Regions from separate parts of the Ligilactobacillus sp. RTP31139st1_D10_RTP31139_211217 genome, predicted to be linked through region 1. Evidence: predicted binding sites of a transcription regulator. Region 1 holds the regulator's gene; the other holds the start of a gene.
The links. Region 1 encodes LexA, which represses DNA repair genes until DNA is damaged. Its sites were predicted from a motif close to CNAACANNTGTTNG; they were not measured.
Positions count from the first base shown of each region.

Region 1 (9,843 bases):
GCTGAAGTTACGCCGCCAACGGCTACAAAAATTGCAAAATTCTTACGTTTTTATGCAACCAAACCGTCTGTATGAAGGCTACCTTCAAAAGCTTGATGGTTACCAGAATCGACTCAAACAGGCTTACCGGGAACAGTTATATCAAAAAGAAAAGTCATTTTCGGAGTTGATGACGCGTTTGCAGAGTTCTTCGCCAAAAGATACGATCAACTTGCATAAACAACAAGTGGTACAACTCAAAAAAGATCTATTCCGGGCAACGGAAAAGTATGTTGGTGATAGGGAGCAACGTTTGATAAAGGCTACTAATGCCTTGGATATGTTGAGTCCGTTACGTGTCATGGGACGTGGCTTTTCTTACGTCACAGCGGATGAAAAGATCATCAAAAAGACATCTGATCTGACGGTCGGTTCGGAGATCAAATTGCATTTGAGCGATGGTAGTGTGAAGGCTAAAGTTACTAAAATTGATGGGATGAAGAAAAAATGACAGAAAATAATTTAACTTTTGAACAAGAATTACAAATGTTAGAAGCGATCGTAGGCAAACTTGAGCAAGGCGATGTTCCTTTAGAAGAAGCGCTAGCACAATTCCAAAAAGGGGTAGCTTTGAGTAAAAAATTACAAGAGACCCTCCAAAATGCCGAGGATACTCTGACCAAAGTTATCAACGAAGAAGGTCAAGAAGTCGTCTTTGAAGCAAACAATGACTGAGATTTAGCTGTGTATTGTGAGAAATTTGATGGGAGCAATACTGTTAAAGTAAACAAGGAAGGAATCTAGGTTTTCTTGATGATCCCATACCTAGAGAGTGAAAAATGCAGTTAGCAACTTTTCAAAATAAAATGATCCCTTTGCTTGAACAGCATATGCGACATTACTTGGCGCAATTTACTGAGAATAAGACGCTACAAGCAGCTATGCAATATTCGCTTGAAGCGGGTGGTAAGCGGATCAGACCGCTTTTGATCATGTTGATCTGTCAAAGTTTAGGCAAAAAGATCGATCCAGATGTTTTGAGTGTGGCGGGAAGTTTAGAATTTCTGCACACCTACTCTTTGATCCATGATGATCTACCTGAGATGGATAATGATGATCTCCGACGGGGAAAACCGACAAATCATAAAGTTTTTGGTCAAGATATAGCGGTTTTAGCAGGTGATGCCCTTTTAACTGAGGCTTTTGGTTGGATAGCTAAAACAAAGCTGTCACCTAAAAAACGTGTTACCTTGGTGGCTGAACTCGCCAAAGCTGCAGGGGCAAATGGGATGGTCGCAGGCCAAACCAGTGATATCTTAGGTGAAAAGACCACGTTGACTTTAGCTGAGTTGATGCAAGTCCATAAAAACAAGACCGGACAATTGTTGGAGTATGCTTGTTTTGCCGGTGCCATTTTAGGTGGAGCGACCCCAAAACAAGAGCAGGCATTAGTTACTTTTGGCCAAAAATTTGGTCTAGCCTTTCAGATCTATGACGATATTTTAGATGTAACGGCGACGACTGCCGAGTTGGGTAAGACAGCTAATAAGGATGTGGCGGAAAATAAAAATACTTATCCGCGCCTTTTAGGACTAGAGGGAGCTAAGCAAGCGCTAGCTGATACGTTGGAACAAGCAAAAGATCAACTTGAGTTTTTAGCCGGAAGTGGTTTTGAGACTTCTCTTTTGCGTCAAGTGCTAGAGTATTTTAAATTATAAGTAAGGATGTAAGTATGAAAAAAGAACGTGTAGATGTATTATTGGTCAAGCAGGGTCTATTCGAGACACGCGAACAAGCAAAACGTGCAGTTATGGCAGGCGAGATCTTAGGTGAAAATGAAGAACGCTTAGATAAACCAGGTGAAAAGATCGATCCAAGTGTCAAATTACATTTTAAGGGTAAAAAAATGCCTTATGTTAGTCGTGGTGGCTTAAAGCTTGAAAAAGCGCTCAAAGTCTTTAAACTAAGTACCAAAAATAAGACAGTCCTTGATATTGGTTCATCTACGGGGGGCTTTACTGATGTCGCCTTACAAAAAGGGGCTAAGTTGAGTTATGCTCTCGATGTGGGAACTAATCAATTAGCTTGGAAGTTGCGCCAAGATCCGCGAGTCGTTGTGATGGAGAATACTAACTTTCGCTACAGTAAATTAGAAGATTTTACTGCTGGACGCCCTGATTTTGCGACGATCGATGTTTCTTTTATTTCTTTACAACTTATTTTGCCGACTTTACATGCGATCTTGGAGCCGGGCGGAGACGTGGTGGCTTTGATCAAGCCTCAATTTGAGGCGGGGCGTGAAAAGGTCGGTAAGCATGGGATCGTTCGGGATGAAAAGGTTCATTTAGAAGTAGTCCAAGAGTTGATCGCTTTTGCTGTCAAAGCAGGCTATGATGTTTTAGACCTTGATTTTTCACCGATCACGGGTGGTGAAGGAAATATTGAATTTTTAGTTCATTTGCGTTCAACCTCAGAGACTGCAACGATCAGTGCGAATGTCGATCCAAGTGCGGTGATCAAACAAGCCCATCAAACATTACTTCATCAAAAAGATAAGTAGGTAGGAAGGATGATTTCTCAGTGAGAAAACAAGATAGACAACGAATTATTAAAAAAATGATCCAGGATAATGCGATTTATCGGCAAGAAGACTTTGTTAGTCTCCTTTCAGCTAAGGGAGTTGAAGTGACTCAAGCTACTATCTCACGTGACGTAAAAGAGATGCAGTTGATCAAAGTCCCAACGCCAGATGGATCGTATCGGTATAGTTTACCGACTACCAAGAAGGATAATACCGAAAAAAAACTAAGGAAAGTTTTGCGTGACGCCTATCTTGTTTCTGACTGTCACCGTGATCTATGTATGGTCAAAGTTTTGCCTGGTAATGGGCCAGCGCTTTCGAGCTTGATCTCACAAATGAACTATGATGAAGTCTTTGCTACTTTAGGCGATGATGACACGATCATGCTCTTTGCACGCTCAAATGAGGATGCATTGCAGATCGAGCGTAAATTATTGGCTTTGATCGATGATAAATAGGACTTTTAGATTTTGGGAAAGGAAAAACTGTTACTCTTAGCAACAGCAGGAAAGTACTTTGTTACAAGAATTAATGATCCGTGATTTTGCAATTATTGAGCAGTTGACCGTTGATTTTGGAACGAATATGACGGTCTTGACTGGTGAAACAGGGGCTGGTAAATCTATTATTATTGATGCTTTAGGACTACTAGCAGGTGGACGTGGCTCGAGTGATTTTATCCGCAAGGGAGCTAATAAGTCGTTACTCCAGGGGCAATTTACCATTCCTAAAGCGACGCGCACATATGAGCTTTTAGATGAATTTGGGATCGAATGTGAAGATGACGTTTTGATCTTACAACGCGATATTTATCGCAGTGGTAAAAATGTTTGCCGGATAAATGGTGTTTTGGTTAATTTGGGCACATTACGGCAGGTAGGGCAAACCTTGATCGATATCCACGGACAAAATGAGCATCAAGAATTGATGGATCCTGAGCGCCATTTAGCCCTAGTTGATAATTATCAGCCTGAGATCCTAGCTAAATTGACACAATACCAGGCACTTTATGCCAATTATCGTCGCCTTTCGCAAGCACTGGAGCAACGCGAGAAAAATGCGCATGAGTGGGCTCAAAGACTCGATATGTTACAATTTCAAGTTAATGAGATCAGTGAGGCGCAGTTACACGAGGGCGAAGAAGAAGAGCTCCAAGAACAAAAACATCAATTAGATAATTATCAAACGATCCATCACGCCTTAGAGATGAGTTATCAAGCACTAAATGGTGAAGAATTAGATGTGATGAGCGTTCTAGGAAATGTCATGAGTGAATTAGAAGATGTGGCTGAGTTCAATTCTGAATTAGCCGCGATCTACGAAAAGGTTTCTGATGCTTTTTATAATCTGCAAGATGCAGCACATGAAGTTTCAGGGCAATTAAGTGATCTGGAGTGGGATGAAGAACTGCTAAATTCAATTGAGGCACGGCTCGAAACGATCCATCAGCTCAAGCGTAAATATGGTGATTCGATCGAAATGATCTTGGCTTATTACGATAAGATAAAACACGAGCTTGAAACGATGCAACAAAGCGATGAAAACTTAGAGCAGCAAGTCGAACAGGTCAAAGAAGCTCACGCCAAGGCAAAAGAATTAGCACTAGAGATCAGCGAGTTACGCAAACAGACTGCTAAACGCCTTGAAAATGAGATCCATCAGCAATTAAGTGCGCTTTATATGGATAAAGCTGTTTTTGAAGTACGTTTTTTACCAGAGAACGGGCAATTGACTGAGACTGGGCTTGATCGGGTCGAATTTTACATTCAAACTAACCCCGGAGAAGAAATGGGCGCTTTAGCAAAGATCGCTTCTGGTGGTGAATTGTCGCGGATCATGCTCGCGCTAAAGACGATCTTTGCCCAAAATAAGGGTGTGACGAGTATTATTTTCGATGAGGTCGATACTGGAGTCAGTGGGCGCGTCGCCCAGGCAATCGCAGAAAAGATCAGTCAGATCGCAACTAATTCGCAAGTGTTGTGTATCACGCATTTACCACAGGTCGCAGCTGTGGCAGACCATCACTACTTTATTGCTAAGCATGTAGCTAATGGTCGGACTGAAACTTCGCTGACGATCTTAAACGATAAGGAACGGATCGAAGAATTAGCCCGAATGTTATCGGGTTCTTCGATCACGACTTTGACGCTAGAACATGCAGAAGAATTGCTAAAAATGGCTAAGGCAAGTAAATAGTTCTAAAAGATGCACTTTGAGGCATCTTTTTTTTGAATAAAAAAACTAGAAGTCGGTAAACTCCTAGTTGCTAAAATATTGACTTTAGATCATATCACGGTAGAGCCCAATGACTTTGCCTAAAATTACGACATTATCCAAGATGATCGGATCCATCGTTTCATTTTCAGGTTGTAATCTAAAATATCCGTCTTCTTTGTAGAATCGCTTACACGTTGCTTCATCGTCTTCGGTCATGGCGATCACGATATCACCATTGTCAGCAGCAGATTGTTTTCTAACGATAACTTGATCACCATCTAAGATCCCAGCATCGATCATGCTTTCACCACGGATGTTCAACATGAACAAATCATTGGCATCGCTTAAATTAGGTGGTAATGGGAAATAATCAGTTGTTTCTTCAACGGTTAAGATCGGCATCCCTGCAGTTACCGTTCCGACAACGGGGATCTCATTTAAGGTCGTTTTGATCCCCAAAGCGTCTAGACCAGCTGGAGTAACTTCCATTGCCCGTGGCTTAGTAGGATCTTTTTTAAGAAAGCCTTTCTTAGTTAAGCGTGCTAAATGACCGTGTACAGTTGAGGTCGAAGAAAGGGAGACTGCTTGGCAGATCTCGCGTACAGTCGGTGGATAACCTTTGCTCTCAACTGTATTGTAGATAAAACGCAAAATGTTTAGCTGTCTTTTTTCGGATGCTTTTGTCATTTTGAACACCTCAATACATTTTTATAGGGTAATTATAACATAGAAAACCAACAGTTACAAACAAGCGTTTGCTTTATCTAGAGAAAGTGACTAAGTTAATGACTTTCTTAAAATTTTGAGATAGAATATAAATGATAGATCATCTTGGAAAAGAGGAATTTAACATGGAAAAAGACGAAAAATTAGAACAAGCGTCAGAAACGACGGAAGCAAAAAAAGGTGCGATCCCCCAAGAACTGATCGATCGCATCAATGAATTATCTAAAAAGAAAAAAGAAGGCACGCTAACAGAAGCTGAAAAAGAAGAACAACAAGAATTGCGTAAGACTTACTTAGCGATGTTTAGAGAAAACTTCCGTAGTCACGTAGAAATGTTACAAGTCTACGATAAAGATGGCAATGAAGTTACGCCAGAAAAGGTCAAAAAGATCCAACGTGAACGTGGTTTGCGTGATAATTAAAGTCGTTTAACGCTTTATTTTTAAGGATAACTTGTGTAGAATAAGTAGTTGAATGAATATAATGAGAAGGGGGTGCTGAAATGTCTACTGGAATTTGGATCGTACTTGTAGTCTTAGCGCTTATCCTTGGCTTTGTTGGTGGTTTCTTTGCTGCTCGTAAGTACATGGAAGACTATTTGAAGAAAAATCCGCCGATCAATGAACAGATGTTGCGGACGATGATGATTCAGATGGGGCAAAAGCCTTCTGAAAAGAAACTTCATCAAATGATGGCTTCAATGAAGCAAAATATGTCTAAAAAGTAATTTAAAACTAAAAATAGGTTGTGACTTGCGAGTCCAACCTATTTTTAGTTATTTTTTTGTTGTAGGATCGATGTAGTGGAAGTTTGGATCGATCGCTTTGTCCAGTTTGGTAAAGGCTTGTTCCATTTCATTGATGATCGTTGCTTGGGTCTCATCGGTCAATTTAGTTTTGCGATCAACGTAGATCGGTTCACCAAAGCGAACAGTTGTCTTTTTACGGCTAAAGAGTGTTTTTAAGGTCAAGGGCCCTTGGTAAACGGCAGGAACGATCGGGACACCAGTCATTTTAGCAATCAAAACGACGCCCCCTTTCATTTCCTGTGAATGTCTAGTCCCAGAAGGAAACATGATCAAAGAAAGATCACTTTTTTTAAGCAACTTGACTGGGGTCTTGATCACAGAGGGACCAGGATTTTTTCGGTCGACTGGAAAAGCGTTGGCATGTTTTAGGATAAACCGCAAAATTGGATTTTTGAAAAGTTCTTCTTTTGCCATGAAGCTGAATTTTTTAGGAGAAGCTGCTAAGGCAAAATACAAGGGATCAAACCAAGTGCGGTGTGGGCCAACCAAAATATAATTTCCTGAAGGTAAGTTTTCTTTGCCTTCAAAGTTTGGTTTACCGTTGATCAGATAAACAAGAAACCTAACTAGGCCTCGAATAAATGAATAAAACATGGTATTTACTGCTATAGACTGTGAGATATTTGAAAGTTCTATAGCCTTCCTTTCTTAGATAGCGCTGCTGCTAGCCGGCTCACAGTTTAACTTTCAAGTGGCTTCAATACTTGGACAGCGCTATTTATTTATTATACATTTTTTAGTATGCTAAATTTATCTTAAAATTGCAAGTCACGTTAAAGAGTAAAAGAAGGTGTTTTGATTTGAATAAAATCGAATTGAGAGAAGATGAACGGATCGACCAGTTATACGCTAACGATATCAAAATAATTCAAAGCTCAAAAGTTTTTTCTTTTTCTTTGGATGCAGTGTTACTGGCCCATTTTGCCGAGCCAACAAAAAAAGAAAATGGCAAAGTAGTCGATCTCTGTGCGGGAAATGGAGCAGTTGGTCTATTTTTGACAAACAAAACTAAAGCTTCGATCGTGGCTGTCGAGATCCAACCTAAATTAGCTGAAATGGCTGAACGTAGTGTTAAATTAAATTCTTTAGAAAAACAGCTGACTGTCTTGAATCTTGATCTAAACGATTCGTTGACGCATTTGAAAAAAGATAGCTTTGATACGGTCACATGTAATCCCCCGTACTTTTCGGATCTTCCAACTAGCAAAAAAAATCCTAACCCTTATCTGGCATTGGCCCGCCATGAGATCACGGTGACTTTAGCTCAAACGATCGAAATGAGTAGTGCACTTTTAAAAACTAAAGGTAAAGCTTATTTTGTTCATCGTCCCGATAGACTGTGGGAGATCTTTGAATGCATGCAAAAAAATCGGCTAGCTCCTAAGAAGATCCAACTAGTCTATCCTAAAGCAGGTCGTGAAGCTAATATGGTCTTAGTCGAAGCGATCAAAGATGGACGCAAAGGCGGGTTGCGCTTTATGCCTCCGATCACAGTTTATCAGGCAAATGATGAATATACACCGGAGATGAGGGAAATTTTATATGGAACAGCAGAGTAAACAGTATTTTTTCTATGTTTTACGCTGTGCGGATGCTACTTTTTATACAGGCTTTACGACTGATCTCAAACAGCGTTTAATGACTCACAATAGTGGACAGGGAGCTAAGTATACCCGTGTTCGGCGCCCGGTGAAAATGATCTACCATGAGCAATTTGCGACTAAAAGTTTAGCACTTAAAAAAGAATATGCGTTCAAACAACTAACACGCCAACAAAAGGAAAGCTATTTGCGTGAACATGGAGTAGCTGAGAAATATTTGTTAAGATAGACTTATGTTATAGTAAGAGTTGAAGTGCTAACTTTAGATTTGAAGTTAAAATGTGAGATCATCAAGAAAAGTTAGCTAAAATTCAAGAAAGGAAGGCTGCATTTCTTCATTTGGAGTCACATTTGGTGCAGCAGTTCGTTATGAAGTTTATTGCTTATAATGTACGTCAAGATGAACGTGCTTATTTTGAAAATTGGTCTCAAAAAAATAATATTGAAATAAAATTAGTTGCCGATGAAGTTACGTCCGAAAATTTGAGCTTGTCCAAGGGATATGATGCTGTTATCAGCTTTCAGACTGGGACGTATCCAGCGGATCTTTTTAAGACTTTGGCTGGTTATGGTGTCAAAGATGTTTCGATCAGAAATGTCGGGGTCGATAATCTAGACCTAGCTGAAGCTAAGAAATATGGGATCACGGTAACTAATGTGCCGGCATATTCGCCTAATGCGATCGCTGAATTTTCAGTAACGATCTTACTACAATTGTTGCGTAATCAAAATATTTTCCGCAAGCGAATGGCTTCCAATGATTATCGCTGGGCTCCCTTTGTTGGTAAAGAGATCAGAGCTTTGACGATCGGGATCGTTGGCACGGGGCGGATCGGTAAAGCTGCGATCGATATCTATAAGGGCTTTGGTGCTAAGATCTTGGCGTTTGATCCCTATCATGATCCTAAATTGGAAAGTGAAGGTATCTATGTTGATACGCTAGAAGATCTAGTGGCTAAAGCCGATGTGTTGACTTTGCATATGCCAGGCTCTGACAAAGATGGACATCTGATCGATGCTAAAATGATCGAAAAAATGAAAGATGGCGCTTATATCATCAATACTGCGCGCGGTTCTTTGATCGATGCTAATGCTTTACTTGCAGCTTTGAAGAGTGGCAAATTAGGTGGTGCTGGTTTAGATACGTATGAATTTGAGACACCGATCTTTAACCACGATTTAAATGAAACGGGTGTTGAAGATGAACTGTTCAAAGAGTTAGTTGCGTTAGATAACGTTGTGATGACGCCACACATTGCCTTTTACACTGAAATAGCTGTTGAAAATATGGTCAATATCTCATTAGATTCGGCTAAATCAGTGATCGAGACTGGAACGGCCCCGACTTTAGTTCAAACAAAATAAGCTTGATTTTTTAACAGAAACGTTTGCAATTGCTCTAGGAGTAGGTTATAATATCAAGAGTGCCTATAAAGGTACAATTCACACCTTATGCGATGGTCAAAAGAGTGCTCATTTGAGTTTTTTGATCGTTGAACATAGGGGAGGATAATAAAAACTATTTTGGAGGTTAATTGTAATGGCTGTTATTTCCATGAAACAATTACTTGAAGCTGGTGTACATTTTGGTCACCAAACACGTCGTTGGAACCCTAAGATGAAGAAGTACATCTTCACAGAACGTAATGGTATCTACATCATCGACTTACAAAAAACTGTTAAGTTGATCGACGATGCTTACGATTTTATGAAAGATGCTGCTGCTAACGATGGTGTTATCTTGTTTGTTGGTACAAAGAAACAAGCACAAGATGCGATCGAAGAAGAAGCAAAACGTGCAGGTCAATACTACGTAAACCATCGTTGGTTAGGTGGTACTTTGACAAACTGGAACACGATCCAAAAACGTATCAAACGTTTGAAAGAGATCAAAGCAATGGAAGAAGATGGCACATTTGAAGTGTTACCTA
Region 1 covers NZ_JBCOAR010000017.1:37-9,879, forward strand. The annotation lists partial or broken gene ABT996_RS09040 (exodeoxyribonuclease VII large subunit) at 1-490, shown strand, start outside; gene ABT996_RS09045 (exodeoxyribonuclease VII small subunit) at 487-714, shown strand; gene ABT996_RS09050 (polyprenyl synthetase family protein) at 819-1,697, shown strand; gene ABT996_RS09055 (TlyA family RNA methyltransferase) at 1,712-2,539, shown strand; gene ABT996_RS09060 (arginine repressor) at 2,560-3,018, shown strand; gene recN (DNA repair protein RecN) at 3,077-4,756, shown strand; gene lexA (transcriptional repressor LexA) at 4,841-5,464, opposite strand; gene ABT996_RS09075 (DUF896 domain-containing protein) at 5,629-5,925, shown strand; gene ABT996_RS09080 (YneF family protein) at 6,006-6,230, shown strand; gene ABT996_RS09085 (lysophospholipid acyltransferase family protein) at 6,279-6,905, opposite strand; gene ABT996_RS09090 (tRNA1(Val) (adenine(37)-N6)-methyltransferase) at 7,112-7,870, shown strand; gene ABT996_RS09095 (GIY-YIG nuclease family protein) at 7,854-8,141, shown strand; gene ABT996_RS09100 (D-2-hydroxyacid dehydrogenase) at 8,282-9,277, shown strand; gene rpsB (30S ribosomal protein S2) at 9,453-9,843, shown strand, end outside.

Region 2 (10,735 bases), on a different contig from region 1:
GCATTGGTAATAGGCAGCCAAAATTTGATCAAACAAGCCCATAGTGAATTGGGGAAATTAAAAGAAGATGCTTCTAAAGCACTGATCAATGAAGATGAGATCGAGTCAGCTCCTAAAGAAGAGAAGATATCTGACGAAAAGGTGGTATATGACCAATTTGAACCAGCTGCATCAGTGCCAGAGATCACGATGCCAGCTGAAAAGCCTAAAACAAAGCCCGAACGACCTGCTAAAAGAAAAACACGACCAGCATTTAACAGTGAAGCTTACGAGTTGCCCCAGCTCGATTTATTGAGTGAGACACCAGTTCCTGATCGTTCAGTTGAAAAAAAGAAGATCAAGCAAAATCAAGCAGTATTGACTGAGACGCTTAAAAGTTTCGGGGTGGAAGCTGAACTAAAAAATATCATTTTAGGTCCGGCGGTGACTAAATATGAATTGCATCCAGCAGTAGGGGTCAAGGTCTCGAAGTTTGTCAGTTTGGCTGATGACCTTGCTTTAGCTTTAGCGGCTAAAGATATTCGGATCGAAGCGCCTATTCCAGGGAAAGCTTTAGTTGGGATCGAGGTGCCCAATCAAAATGTGGCGATGGTCTCATTTAAAGAACTGATGGCGGAATTTCAAGCAACTGATTTTGCTCCGCTCGAAGTACCATTGGGACGTGACATTTCAAATGGATTGATCACAGCTGATCTAGCCAAAATGCCACATTTATTGATCGCAGGTTCGACCGGGAGCGGTAAATCAGTCGCGATCAACGTGATCTTGACGAGTCTGTTGATGAACTGTCCTCCTGAACAGGTCAAGTTGGTCTTGATCGACCCTAAGAAAGTTGAGCTGGGGATGTATCATGATCTACCGCATTTATTGACGCCGGTAGTTACAGAACCACGCAAGGCAGCAGTTACTTTGGAAAAAGTTGTGGCTAAAATGCAACAGCGCTATGAAGAATTTGCTCGAACTGGGCAACGAAATTTAGACGGCTACAATAAATTTGCGGCTAAAGATCCAGCTAACTATGAGCAAATGCCGTATATCGTAGTAGTCGTTGATGAATTGGCCGATCTGATGATGACGACTGGTAATGAGGTCGAAGCGGCTATCACACGGATCGCACAGATGGGACGTGCCGCTGGGATCCATTTGATCTTAGCCACACAACGGCCATCGGTGGATGTTATTACCGGGATCATCAAAGCTAATGTGCCTTCGCGGATGGCGTTTGCGGTCTCAAGTGGGACTGATTCACGGACGATCATCGATCAAGTTGGCGCCGAAAAATTATTGGGTCGAGGTGATATGCTCTATTTACCAATGGGCCAAAATAAACCATCGCGAGTCCAAGGGGCATATATCTACGATGAAGATGTTCAAAATGTTGTTGATTTCATCAAAGCCCAAGCTGAAGTGACCTATGATCAAGCGCTAGAAGTTTCTGAAAGTGAGCTCAAAGCCCCAGATGGCAATGGGACTGATGAGCTTTTCGATGAAGTCGTGGCCTTTATCACGCAGGAACAAAAATGCAGTACATCGCTGATCCAGCGTCACTTTAGGATCGGTTACAATCGGGCTGCTAATCTCGTAGAAGAACTTGAAAATCGTGGGATGATCGGTCCACAAGCCGGGTCTAAACCACGCCAAGTCTATTTAAAATCGAAAAAAGTCGATAATTGATCGCACTTTTTGCTCGTCTGATCTAGACGAGCTTTTTTAGTGGAAATAAAATTTATTTTTTTAAAGGAAAACCTTGTGATTGAAACTTGTCAATACGGGGCTTTTACCTTATCATAGTTAGAGAGTATATAAACTATTTGACCAAACAACTAGAAATATATCAGTAACATATCGAAGGGGGAACTGTTAGTGCAAAAAGAAATCAATGCGGGGGTCATGTTGAATGTGATCCCTACACAACAGTTCAAGACAACACGAGTCGTGATCTCATTTTTAAAAGAGTTGACAGATCGCAAAGAACTCGTTATGCGAACGCTATTAGCTAATATTTTAGAAACGAGTAGTCAAGCTTATCCGACGCAAAAAGCGGTTGCCTTAGAGCTTTCCAAGATGTATGGAGCAAGTTTTGGTACAACAGTCAGTCGTCGTGGGCAAGTACATATTCTAAATTTTGTTTTGAATTGTGTAAATGATAACTATCTTTTGCATCCCGAAGATTTGTTAGACCAAGTTTTCTCATTTTTAAAAGAATTGATCTTTGCACCATTAGCTAATGATGGGGCCTTTGATGAAACGACTTTTGAACGGCAAAAGCTTAATTTGACCGCTTATATCGAAGCAGTCAAAGATAATAAGCAGTCCTATGCGGCGTTAGAATTGCAAAAGATCTATTTTGAGGATACGATCCAACAAGCCGCTAACTACGGCACAGTGGAGGATCTAGCTCCAGTTACGGCAGCTGAACTCTATGCTTATTATTTGGAAATGCTTCAAAATGATCAGATCCAGATCTTTGTGTCAGGAGATGTCGCGGAAGCCGAAGTTGAGGCTAAGGCGCTCACCTTACCTTTTGGCAAAAGAATGACTGCGCTCGGCAAGCTTGGTTATCAACAGCCAGCACGAGCTGAAGTAGTTGAAGTGGTCGAAAAGCAGACTTTAAATCAAAGTAAGCTAGACTTAGCTTATCGCTTGCCGACCGCTTATCGCACGGACAAACACTATGCTGCGGTAGTTTTCAATGCTTTGTTGGGGGGCTCACCACAGTCTAAATTATTTGCTAATGTACGAGAAAAGGAAAGTCTGGCTTACTATGCAAGTAGTAATTTTGATCCTTTCCGGCAATTGCTCTTGATCCAAACAGGGATCAAGACAAGTGACAAGGAAAAAGCCTACAGCTTGATCAAACAACAAGTTGCTGACTTAGCTGCAGGTAAATTCAGTGAAGCTGAATTAGAAAATATCAAACTAAATTTGATCAACGGTTATGAGAGCCGTTTGGATAATCAAATGACGGCGATCACACGTAGTCAGTTAGATATCTTGAGCCAAGTGCCAGAAACACCAGCGACCTGGATCGAAAAGATCAACCGAGTTTCGGCTCAAGATGTGGTAGAGGTGGCTGATTTAGCTGAGCTTCAAGCCGTATTTTTCTTAGATGGGGGGCATATTTAGTGGAGATCAATAGTTATCCGCAATTTGGCGAGACGCTTTATACTGCTACTTTGGATAATGGGCTGAAAGTCAATTTCTTGCCTCGAGCAGATTTTCATAAGACTTATGGGATCTTGACGACTGACTATGGCTCAGTTGATAACGAATTTGTTCCTTTGGGTGAGACTGAAGTTCGCCGTTTTCCTGACGGGATCGCCCACTTTTTGGAACATAAATTATTCGAAAAAGAAGATCACGATGCCTTTGAACTATTTGGTAGATATGGGGCTGATGCCAATGCCTTTACCAGTTTTACGCGTACGAGTTATCTGTTTCAAACGACACACAATGTTGCTAAGTGTGTGACGACGTTATTGGATTTCGTGCAAGCGCCATATTTTTCGGAAAAAACAGTTGAAAAAGAAAAGGGGATCATTGGTCAAGAGATCAAAATGTATGATGATGACTCCAATTGGCGTTTGTATTTTGGGATCATCGAAAACCTTTATCCTAAAAATTCATTAAGTGTCGATATCGCTGGGACAGTTGATTCGATCAATAAGATCACTGCCCAAGATCTTTATGATTGTTACAAGACTTTTTATCAGCCAAGTAACATGGATCTCTTCTTAGTCGGAAATTTTGAAGTTGAAGCGATGCTCGAGTTGATCAAAGAAAATCAAGCAGCCAAGGAATTTCCAAGTGCTGAGCCGATCAAGCGTGCCGAAGAATTTTTTGATCACGAGGGTAAGGATATCATCCCTTATCGCATGACTGAATTGGAGATCCAGCGCCCTAAAACGATCATTGGGATCAAGGGATTAGATCAAGTCCCAGCTGGTCGGGCAGGCTTGCGGTATAAGCTAGCAGTCGAATTATTATTGTATTTACTTTACAGCGAAACTTCAGATAAATACTTAGAACTTTATGATGCAGGTGTCTTGGATGATAGTTTTGGTTATGATTTTTCTTTAGAACGTGGTTTTCATTTTGCTACGATCTCAGGTGATACCAATAAACCGCAAGAACTATCCAATGCTGTGATCGATATCGCTGAGCACGCGTTAGGGTTTTTAGAAGATAAAGGATCTGCTTTCGAGTTAGCCAAACGTGAGCTGATCGGACGAAACCTCCAAGCAATGAATTCATTAGAGAGTATCGCTAATCGTTATGAAGCTGATCTATTTGAAAGTGCGACCTTATTTGATGTTGGAGCGCTTTTAGAACAATTGACTTTAGATGATATCAGAGCTGTTGCCAAACAGTTCTTACGTTCAGAGGCGATCAGTGTTTACCAAATTCTCCCGAAAGAAGATGAAGATCAATGAAATGGGCTTTGCTCTGTGGAGCCTCAGGTGATCTAGGTCACCAAATAGCCAAAGACTTAGCTGCTGATGGCTGGTCGTTATATTTACATTACTATCACAATCAAACGCGTGTGGATGATCTAGTAATAGAACTAGCGAAGAATTATCCCAAGCAAGATTTTTTAGCACTCCAAGCTGATCTTACAGCGCCAGACACGATGCCCCAAGTAGCTTCCCAGATCTTTGGTAGCCTAGATGCATTGATCTTTGCGCAAGGAACGACTGAATATGGTCTATTTAGTCAACAAGAACCGCAAGCTTTTGATCAAATTCTAGCGATGCAATTGCAGAGCCCGTTGCGTTTGATCGCGTCGCTCGAAGCTAAATTAGCTCGCAGTCAAGCGGCACGGATCGTGTTTATCGGTTCGGTCTATGGTGGAGCTGGTAGTGCTTTAGAGGTCGGTTATAGTACGGTAAAAGGGGCGCAAAGTGCTTTTTGCAAAGCTTATAGTAAGGAAGTCGCCTCTTTGGGGATCACAGTCAATACGATCGCACCTGGAGCGATAGATACGCAGATGAATCAGATGTTTTCTGGTAGTGAACGGCAAGCAGTCGAAGAAGAGATCCCAAGTGGTCGCTTTGCTCAGCCAAGTGAGATAAGTTATTTCGTAAAAATGTTGTTAGCCCCTAAAGCTAGTTATTTAACGGGTCAGACACTTTATGTGACCGGTGGTTGGCTCGTGTAGACGATAGAATCTAAAAAAGAGACGGAGAAATTAGATAAAATGACAGATATTGGAACAATTTTAAAAGAAGCACGTAAAGAAAAAGGTTTGACACTAGATGACTTGCAACAAACGACCAAGATCCAAAAACGTTATTTGATCGCGATCGAAGACGGTGATTTTGCGGCATTACCAGGTAAATTTTATGTGCGAGCTTTTATCAAGCAATATGCCGAAACTGTGGGGATCGATCCAGAAGAGTTGCTAGTCAAGCTAGATGAAAATAACGCACCAAAGCCAAAAGAAGAAACAGAAGCAACGACACGCACCGAAGCCGTCAAGCGCGAAGAAGAAGAAAAAACTATGTCACCGATCCTGGCAGGTTTGATCCGTTATTTACCAACGATCATCATCGTAGTCATCGTAGTTGCGATCTTAGGGACGATCTACATCTTTGCTTGGGGGGATCGTGACCGTAATAGCAGTACCCAAATCGCGGATAACAGCCAAAGCGTCTCAGTTTCTTCCGAAAGTTCTGCTAAGAGCAGTAGTTCAAAGGAAAAATCTTCAAGTAGTGAAAGTAGTAGCACATCTAAAAAAGAAAGCTCAAGTACAAAAGCTAAGAAAGAATCTAAAAAGGCAATTAAGCAAAAGATCACTAACACTTCAGCTGCGGGTTCAGCTTTCGTATATGATCTAGAAAATGCGCCAGCTACAAATAAGATCGAAATGTCAGTTTCTGATGGCGCAACAGCTTGGAATGCTGTTTCAGCTAATGGAGTTCAAGTATGGCAAGGAACGCTTAGTGCTGATAATGCTACACAAACAATTAAGATCCCTGAAAATACAACAACGATCACGTTGAATTTAGGAAACTCAAAGGCAACCTCGATCAAGATCAACGGTAAGAAATTTGATTTCTTGAAAGAAAACGAGACATTGACTGTACGTACGATCACATTGAACGTCGCACAAACAACGGCACAATAAAAGTAGTATGGCAGAAAAAGGCGGATGCCAAAGCATAAGTAAATCTAAGAAAGGAAACTGTGCGCTTTTCAAAGTATGAAACTTTTCCGCCAACACAGTAGAAAATTATGAATTTACCTAATAAATTGACAGTTTTACGGATCATTTTGATCCCGATCTTCATGTTAGTTCTGCTATTGCCACTTGATTGGGGCGAGGTGGTCTTAGCTGGGACTGTTATCCCGACCACACAATTGCTCGGAGCGCTGATCTTTGCCGTCGCTTCGATCACGGATTTTGCGGATGGTCAGATCGCACGTAAGCAAAAATTAGTTACCAACTTTGGCAAATTTGCTGATCCTTTAGCCGATAAGATGTTAGTAATGACCGCATTTATCATCTTGGTGCAGATGGGAAAAGTCCCAGCATGGGTGGCTGCGATCATTGTTTGCCGTGAATTGGCCGTAACTGGTTTGCGCTTGATCATCGTTGAAAATGATGGTAAAGTCATGGCGGCTGAACTCCCAGGTAAGATCAAAACGATGACACAAATGTTTGCGATCTTGTTCTTGTATTTGAATAATGTTTTCTTTATCAATGCAAATATCATGATCGGCGAGATCTTATTGTATATCTGCTTATTCTTTACAGTATATTCAGGGTTGGATTATTTTTGGAAAAGTAGAAGTATTTTTGCCGATTCTTTTAACGATTAAAAATGATAGACTACTTCAGTTGTGAAGTAGTCTATTTATTTGCATAGAAATCTAAGTGATTTGCGTATCTTTAAAGTGAGGTTAAAATATATCAAACATTAGTTCGCAAAATGCTTGCTTTTTTTGAAAAAAATAAGTATGATATATGGTACAGAGTAATTGAACGTAGATTAGGAAACGTTCTTTGTGAGTAGATGACAAAGAGGAGGAGTAAATTTGGCTGACGAAAGACAAGTTGCTTTAGACAAAGCGCTCAAGAAGATCGAAAAAGATTTCGGTAAAGGTGCCATCATGAAGATGGGTGAAAAGGCTGATACCCAGATCTCAACTGTTCCAAGTGGTTCATTGGCCCTTGATGAAGCTTTGGGAGTAGGTGGTTTCCCACGGGGACGTATCGTAGAGATCTATGGCCCTGAAAGTTCTGGTAAGACAACAGTTGCCTTGCAAGCTGTGGCTGAAGTTCAAAAACAAGGCGGCCTAGCTGCCTATATCGATGCGGAAAATGCGCTTGATCCTGCTTATGCGACAGCTTTGGGCGTTAACATCGATGACTTGTTACTCTCCCAACCTGGTACTGGTGAAGAAGGGCTACAGATCGCAGATGCTTTGGTCTCTTCTGGGGCGGTAGATATCGTGGTCATTGACTCCGTAGCAGCTTTAGTTCCTAAGGCTGAGATCGAAGGTGAGATGGGTGATTCACACGTTGGGTTACAAGCACGTTTGATGTCTCAAGCTTTACGTAAACTTTCAGGTACGATCAACAAGACTAAGACGATCGCTTTGTTTATCAACCAGATCCGTGAAAAAGTCGGAGTGATGTTTGGTAATCCAGAAACGACCCCTGGTGGACGTGCGCTTAAGTTTTATTCGACGATCCGTTTGGAAGTTCGGCGTGCTGAACAGATCAAAGATGGTTCAGATGTTTTAGGTAACCGGACACGGATCAAAGTTGTGAAAAACAAGGTCGCACCACCATTTAGAACGGCAGAAGTCGATATCATGTATGGTGAAGGGATCTCGAAGATGGGTGAATTGATCGACTTAGCAGTTGAAAAAGATATCATCGAAAAGAGCGGGTCATGGTTCTCTTATGGTGGTAGCCATATCGGTCAAGGCCGTGAAAAGACAAAGGCTTACTTGAGTGAACATCCAGAAGTGGCCGACGAGATCACCCAAAAGGTTCGTGATACGCCAACGCTCACACAAAAAGAGAAGAAAGCACTCGAAAAAGAACAAAAAGCTAAGGAAAAAGAAGCGGCTAAAGTTGATAAAAAAGCAACTAACAAGCCGGTCAGTTTGGACTTAGGTAAAGACGACAAATAAACTTTAAAGAGTAGCCGTTTGCTAAGGCTACTCTTTTTTTGCGACACTTTTTAGATAAAAGGTCAAACAGACTGATAATGATTGACATTTACCAACATTAAACATTAAAATATTATTGTGTGTAAATTAGACCTAAGCCGTCGATTTACCACGATAAAATAGATCGCGGAGGTGCAAACTTGAACTATACTGTTATTAGTGCCATCCTCGCAATCGCTGTTTTGACTTTAGTGCTAGGTTTTGCTTTAGGAATCTTTTATCGAAAGCGTAGTTATGAACAATCGCTAGATGCCGCAACTCAAACGGCCAAAGGTATTATTGCTAGTGCCAAAAAAGAGGCTTTACTGGAAGCAAAAGATGAAAGTCATCGCTACCGTAAAGAAGTCGAAGGCGAATTGAAAGAGAGACGCTTTGAAGTTCAGAAACAAGAAAATCGTTTGTTGAAAAGAGAGGAGAACCTTGATCGCAAGGATTCGGTCTTAGACAAACGCGAACAAGCACTCACACAAAAAGAAGATCAGTTGAGTGCTGAGCAACAAAGATTAGATGCAAAGAGCAAAGAAGTCGCTTCGCTTGAACAAAAACAAAAAGATAAGCTGGAAGAAATCGCCGCTTTGACAAAAGACCAAGCTAAGGAGCTTATTCTTAAAGAGACGCGTAACAGTTTGAATTATGAATTAGCTGTGATGATCAAGGAAAGTGAAGCTCAAGCTCAAGCTACAGCTGATAAAAAGGCTAAGAGTTTGATCGCACAGGCTATCCAACGTAGCGCAGCTGATATGGTCTCCGAAACCACCGTCTCAGTCGTTAACTTACCAAATGATGAGATGAAAGGCCGCATCATCGGGCGTGAAGGGCGGAATATTCGCACACTTGAAACTTTGACAGGGATCGATCTGATCATTGATGATACGCCTGAAGCTGTCGTTTTGAGTGGTTTTGATCCGGTAAGACGCGAGATCGCCAAAATGGCCTTAGAGAAATTGATCCAAGATGGTCGGATCCATCCGGCACGCATCGAGGAAATGGTCGAAAAGGCCACTAAGGAAATGGATAGCCGGATCCGCCAGACTGGTGAAGAAGCTATCTTTGATCTTGGGATCCATTCAATGCACCCAGATTTGATCAAGACGGTCGGACGATTGAATTATCGGACAAGTTATGGTCAAAACGTATTGGATCATTCGATCGAAGTTGCTAAGATCACAGGGGTCCTTGCGGCTGAGTTAGGTGAAGACGTTACAATAGCGAAACGCGCAGGTTTACTACACGATATCGGAAAGGCAGTCGATCATGAAGTTGACGGCTCGCACGTTGAGATCGGGGTAGAATTGGCGAAGAAATATAAAGAAAACGATGTTGTTGTCAATACGATCGCATCCCACCACGGTGATGTAGCACCGAAATCAACGATCGCAGTTTTAGTTGCGGCAGCCGATGCTGTTTCAGCCGCACGTCCAGGTGCTCGAAGTGAATCGTTAGAAAACTACATTCACCGTCTTGAAAAATTGGAGAATATCTCTAATGAATTTGAAGGTGTGAAGAAGAGCTATGCGATCCAAGCCGGGCGTGAAGTTCGGATCATCGTTAAACCAAATGAGGTCAACGACCTTGAGGCAACTGTTTTAGCACGTGATATTCGAAATAAGATCGAAGAAGAACTTGAATATCCAGGGCATATCAAAGTTACCGTTATTCGTGAAACACGGGCGGTCGAATATGCTAAGTAATGGTTTTAGCAATTGTATCAAAAAAGCTGTAGTCCGATCAGGGCTACAGCTTTTTTATTAGGCATGACGTGCTTGTTTTAATTTCTCAGCTTGTTTAGCACTTAAGTTGCCTAGAGTGACTAAACGGTCTTCGATCAAGTCTAAAACGTAATTACGATCCGCCTGATTTTCGACAAAATCGTATTTATCACCATCGATGATCAATAGTTGAGAGAGTTCGTAATTTTTTTCAAAATCATCGTAATAGCGTAAGAGACGTTGGTAGTATTCGATCAATGAAGGATCAGTTGAGATCTGTTCATATTTACGCCCGCGCTTTTGGATCCGCTTGATCATCGTATCATAGGAAACTTTGATCAAGACCATCAGATCGGTATCGTTAGCGGGAGTAGCAGCCTTGAGTTCGGTCAACATATGTCCCAAAAGTTCTTGATAGGTCGCATATTCGATCTGAGTGGCATTTCCCATATTGGTATTCATCTTCATGAACATCGCATCTTCGTAGATCGAGCGATCGAGAATATTGTTTGGTTGCTGCATCGCTTGCTTCATCATCATAAAACGACGATTTAAAAAGAAAGTTTGTAAGAGATAGGCATAAGGATTAGTAGCATCCTTATCGCCAGCTTGACGCTTTTTGGCTGCTATCTCGTTGCCTTTGTAAAATAATGGTAAGACAGGGTTATCTTCAACGGGTTCAAAGAATGGCTCTGAGCCTAATTCTTGAGCCAAGATCTGTGTTAGGCTTGATTTACCTGATCCGATTATCCCAGCTAGTGTGATCATAGAAAGTTCATCCTCTCGGTTAATGTACTTAACTATCTTACATTTTTAACGCTTGTTTTTCAATTGAAATTGGC
Region 2 covers NZ_JBCOAR010000005.1:48,540-59,274, reverse strand. The annotation lists gene ABT996_RS04245 (DNA translocase FtsK) at 1-1,674, shown strand, start outside; gene yfmF (EF-P 5-aminopentanol modification-associated protein YfmF) at 1,864-3,126, shown strand; gene yfmH (EF-P 5-aminopentanol modification-associated protein YfmH) at 3,126-4,433, shown strand; gene ymfI (elongation factor P 5-aminopentanone reductase) at 4,430-5,158, shown strand; gene ABT996_RS04225 (helix-turn-helix domain-containing protein) at 5,198-6,127, shown strand; gene pgsA (CDP-diacylglycerol--glycerol-3-phosphate 3-phosphatidyltransferase) at 6,235-6,822, shown strand; gene recA (recombinase RecA) at 7,039-8,145, shown strand; gene rny (ribonuclease Y) at 8,325-9,875, shown strand; gene ABT996_RS04205 (deoxynucleoside kinase) at 9,933-10,661, opposite strand.
Region 2: recA (recombinase RecA) is a predicted target of LexA. The motif match lies at 6,915-6,928, and genes of this name have one in related genera.